One region of the Bacillus sp. N5-665 genome, then DNA from elsewhere that is predicted to be linked to it. Evidence: riboswitches for the same ligand, from Rfam matches in the RefSeq annotation. Region 1 holds a riboswitch; the other holds the start of a gene.
What was found. A riboswitch is a leader RNA that binds a small molecule or an ion and turns the genes downstream of it on or off. The one in region 1 is predicted to bind cyclic di-AMP.
Positions count from the first base shown of each region.

Region 1 (2,206 bases):
AAGAAGAAATGGATTTTGAACGATATAAAGAGCTGCTGAAAGATCGTGTGAATAATTTGAATGTAAATCCATATTTAATATCATTTTCTGTGGAGGAAAAGAGATTAGTTGCTTTTAAAGATGGCCGGGTACTTGTACATGGAACGAAAGATATAAGCGAAGCAAAAACAATTTATCATCGCTATTTTGGATAGAAAAGGATGAGTGGGATGAAAGTAAATAAAGCTTTAACAATTGCAGGATCTGATAGTGGAGGTGGTGCCGGCATTCAAGCAGATTTAAAAACCTTCCAAGAGCTTGGTGTGTATGGGATGACGGCAATTACGGCAATTACTGCTCAAAATACGCTTGGCGTTCAAGGGGTATATCCAGTTCCGTTAGAAGGTATTACGGAACAGCTGAATTCAATTGGTACGGATTTAACACCAGATGCTGTGAAACTAGGAATGTTATTTAGCAGTGAAATTATTCAAATTGTCGCAGAACATATTAATAAGTTTGGGTGGAATAATATTGTACTAGATCCTGTTATGATTGCTAAGGGCGGTGCATCATTATTACAACAGGAAGCAGTACAAGCATTAAAAGAATATTTATTACCAGTAGCAACCGTTGTAACACCGAATGTTCCTGAGGCAGAAGTGTTAACCGGGATGGAGATTCATAATGTTGAAGATAGTAAGGAAGCTGCGAAAGTACTGCATGAACTAGGTGCGAAATACGTGCTTATGAAGGGTGGACATGCAGAATATCAAGGTAATGAAGTAATTGACTTACTCTTTGATGGTGAGCAATTTATCGAATTTAGAAGTGAACGGATTCCTTCAAAGCAAACGCACGGAAGCGGGTGCACATTTGCTTCAGCGGTTACAGCAGGACTTGCGAAAGGCTACTCAATTGAAGAGGCAGTTCTAGAAGCGAAACGATTTATTAGTATAGCAATTGAAGAGCCTTTGAATATCGGAAGTGGTCATGGGCCGACGAATCATTTTGCATATAAATTGAATAAAACACAAGCATAAAGAAAGGAAAAGTCAGTTTTATAACTGGCTTTTTTTCTGTTTACTTTTTTCAAATACAGGAGTAATATATCAGCCAGAATACATTTTTTGTAATACGCTGAGTCCAAATATAAGGAGCGGAGGAACCAATTTGTGCAGTGTCACTAGGGGTGAATCTTTCAATTTTGAAAGTAGGGCTACTCTCAAAGCCCGAATCCGACAGCTAACTTCGTAAGCGTCTTGAGAGAGGACGGTGCCATGATGGATACATCACTTCATCAATCTGATTAGTATAAGGGAATATCAATCTATGTTTGAGTTCTTTTATGCTAAGGAGGATGAGGTACATGGAATTAACACTTATTTGTATTGGAGAAGAAAGCAAGGTAAATAGTTTAAGAGATTTAGTAGCATTTCAACATGAGTTAATTATTTTTACAGCAAATGAAGAGATAGCTGCTGAAGTTAGGAATTGTGGGTTTGATTGGACTTATAGCTGTAGTAAGGCACAAGATTTTACTAGTATTTGTGAGTGTATTAAGAAGGTGATTTTACTAGGGGATGAGCTTCCAATCATTAGTTTCTTCACAGAACACATTCGCTTTTCTTTTCAAGCACCTATTACTGTTGTTACAAGGAATAAACGATATCCAGCGAGGCTCTATGAAAAAATTGGAGCTACATTTGTCGTGTTTACGAATTGTAATAATATTTCTTTTTTATTTTTTGAATAGGGCGGGGGAAAAAAGATGAAGGTGTTGTTACTAGGAGATATAGCGAATCGTTGGGCGGTATCAGTAGAGCGAGTTCAAGAATTGGTGGTGCTTGATCCTATTTTTCCAAGGGCCTATATCATATTGCCATCGAAAGACGCTTTATATTTAAAAACAGATGTTATCGAATATGAGCAGCTACATGCAGAATTGTCACAAGTTTATATTCGCGGGAGAAATTTGCGCGCATTTTTGCGTGGAGAATAAATAGTGAAAAAAAAGAGCGAATGCTAAGTGCAACAAGCTATGCACTTCATGTCATGCGCTCTTTTTATTTCGTATTTAAAAGATTATTTTTGTGAAAAAGAAAGAAAAGACGAGAAAACAGATGAAATAATATTAATAACACTCAATGTAAGCGTTTAAATAGATGGATATTTTCTTATTTTCAGTAATTTAGCTCTTTACAAGTTAAATATAGAGGAGTATATT
Region 1 covers NZ_CP093325.1:4,770,799-4,773,004, reverse strand. The annotation lists gene thiF (thiazole biosynthesis adenylyltransferase ThiF) at 1-194, shown strand, start outside; gene thiD (bifunctional hydroxymethylpyrimidine kinase/phosphomethylpyrimidine kinase) at 201-1,022, shown strand; cyclic di-AMP (ydaO/yuaA leader) riboswitch at 1,108-1,255, shown strand; gene MNO09_RS27140 (hypothetical protein) at 1,349-1,735, shown strand; gene MNO09_RS27135 (hypothetical protein) at 1,751-1,981, shown strand.

Region 2 (2,206 bases), 1.0 Mb from region 1:
TGTGTGCAAATCATGAGATATATAGGGGCACCAATTAAGGAAGATATTGCCCAGGAACATATGAAAACAATTGATAAAATTTCGTATGATATGAAGTCATCGATGCAGCGTGATATGGAAAAAGGTTCGTCCATTGAAGGGAAGCACATACAAGGATACTTACTAGATGTAGCAGAACAGTTTTCTATGGAAGCACCATTATTGGGTGCAGTATATCAAAATTTAAAAGTGTATGAAGAAATGATCTTTAACAAATCAGCAATAGAATTGGATGTATGAAAAAATAAAAAAGAAAGCAATATATAAGTGTATTGCTTTCTTTTTTTATGACAACTTATTTATTTCTTTTCGTTCTATCTGTCAAATTTATTTCCTGTTCACGTTTACCGTATAATTGATTAATTTCATTTGCTAATGCATCTAAATAGGAATCAGAAAAAATAGGCTTCTTTTCTTTAGACATATGGGTCTCCTTTATCGTTTTTTAGTATTCATTATGTATATTTACCAGCGGATTATGCGCAATCATTTTATTTTTTTCTTTTTCAAAATTTTTGTTTACATTTTGAAAATAAAGGAGTATTATAATCCACAGTTTCAATTTTCTAAATCGCTGAAACCGCATGGTGCGGGGGACCCGTTCTTATGGATTAGTACTTAATCCAATGGGGTGAATCCTTGAAAAAGGTAGGGCTACTCATAGGCCCGAATCCGACAGCTAACCTCGTAAGCGTTATATTGAGAAGGAAGGTGGAGCTTGTGCGACAAAAAATATAATGTCTACAAGTCTATTTCGTTATGGCTTGTAGACATTTTTGTTTTCTGAAGAAATTGTTTATCCGCTGTAACTAGCAGAATCGTTCGTACAAAATTATTGGAGAGTGGACAGCATTGGTTTCATCTATTAAAAGGTTTTTAATTGGAAGACCGTTAAAATCAACTGAGTTAGGAGAGCAAAAGCTTAATAAAACGAAGGCGTTAGCCATTTTATCTTCTGACGCATTGTCATCGGTTGCATACGGACCAGAGCAAATTTTAATTGCTTTAGCAGGTCTTGGAGCGATTGCTTATTGGTATTCAATTCCAATCGCTGTTGGGGTATTAGTGTTATTGACAGCCCTTATTTTATCTTATCGTCAAATTATTTTTGCTTATCCTCATGGCGGAGGCGCGTATGTTGTATCAAAAGAAAATTTAGGGATGAATCCAGGGTTAATAGCTGGAGGATCTTTATTAGTCGATTATATTTTAACTGTGGCAGTAAGTGTGTCCGCAGGTACAGATGCGCTCACATCAGCTTTTCCAAGTTTACATGCACATAATGTAATCATTGCGATTATATTTGTTATATTGATTACTATTTTAAATTTAAGAGGGGTAACGGAATCAGCTTCCGTTTTAGCATATCCGGTTTATTTATTCGTTCTAGCACTATTTATATTGATTGGGGTAGGGATATACAATATTTTAACTGGTCACGTTTCACCGACTTTACACACGCCGATTGGAACGCCGGTTGCGGGAATTAGTTTGTTCTTACTGCTACGAGCATTTGCATCGGGTAGTTCGGCTTTAACAGGTGTTGAGGCAATCTCTAACGCAATTCCAAACTTTAAGGATCCTGCACCTAACAATGCAGCGAAAACATTGCTTGCAATGGGTGCATTACTTGCCGTTTTATTTTCAGGAATTGTCTTTTTAGCTTATTATTACGGAATTAATCCAAGTAAGGAAGTAACAGTTGTTTCACAAATTGCTGAACAAACTTTTGGACGTAATTTCATGTACTATTTCATACAAGGTACAACTGCTTTAATATTAATTCTTGCTGCTAATACAGGTTATTCTGCATTTCCACTATTAGCAGTTAACCTTGCAAAAGACAAATTTATACCGAGAATGTTTACGATTAGAGGAGACCGCCTAGGTTACTCAAACGGTATTATTATACTTGGGATAGCTTCGATTATTTTAATTGTAGCTTTCCAAGGGCAAACAGAACATTTAATCCCGTTATATGCAGTAGGTGTATTTATTCCATTTACACTTTCTCAAACGGGTATGGTATTAAAATGGCTTCGTGAAAAACCTGAAGGATGGGCTTTGAGATTAACGGTTAATTTAATTGGTGCAGTTATTAGTTTTATCGTAATGAGCATGTTCTTTTTAACTAAATTTGCACAAGTTTGGTCAATCCTTATTTTCT
Region 2 covers NZ_CP093325.1:3,736,021-3,738,226, reverse strand. The annotation lists gene panE (2-dehydropantoate 2-reductase) at 1-279, shown strand, start outside; gene MNO09_RS21715 (hypothetical protein) at 335-463, opposite strand; cyclic di-AMP (ydaO/yuaA leader) riboswitch at 602-748, shown strand; gene kimA (potassium transporter KimA) at 892-2,206, shown strand, end outside.
Region 2: linked by a shared signal. The riboswitch ahead of kimA (potassium transporter KimA) and the one ahead of MNO09_RS27140 (hypothetical protein) in region 1 are both predicted to bind cyclic di-AMP.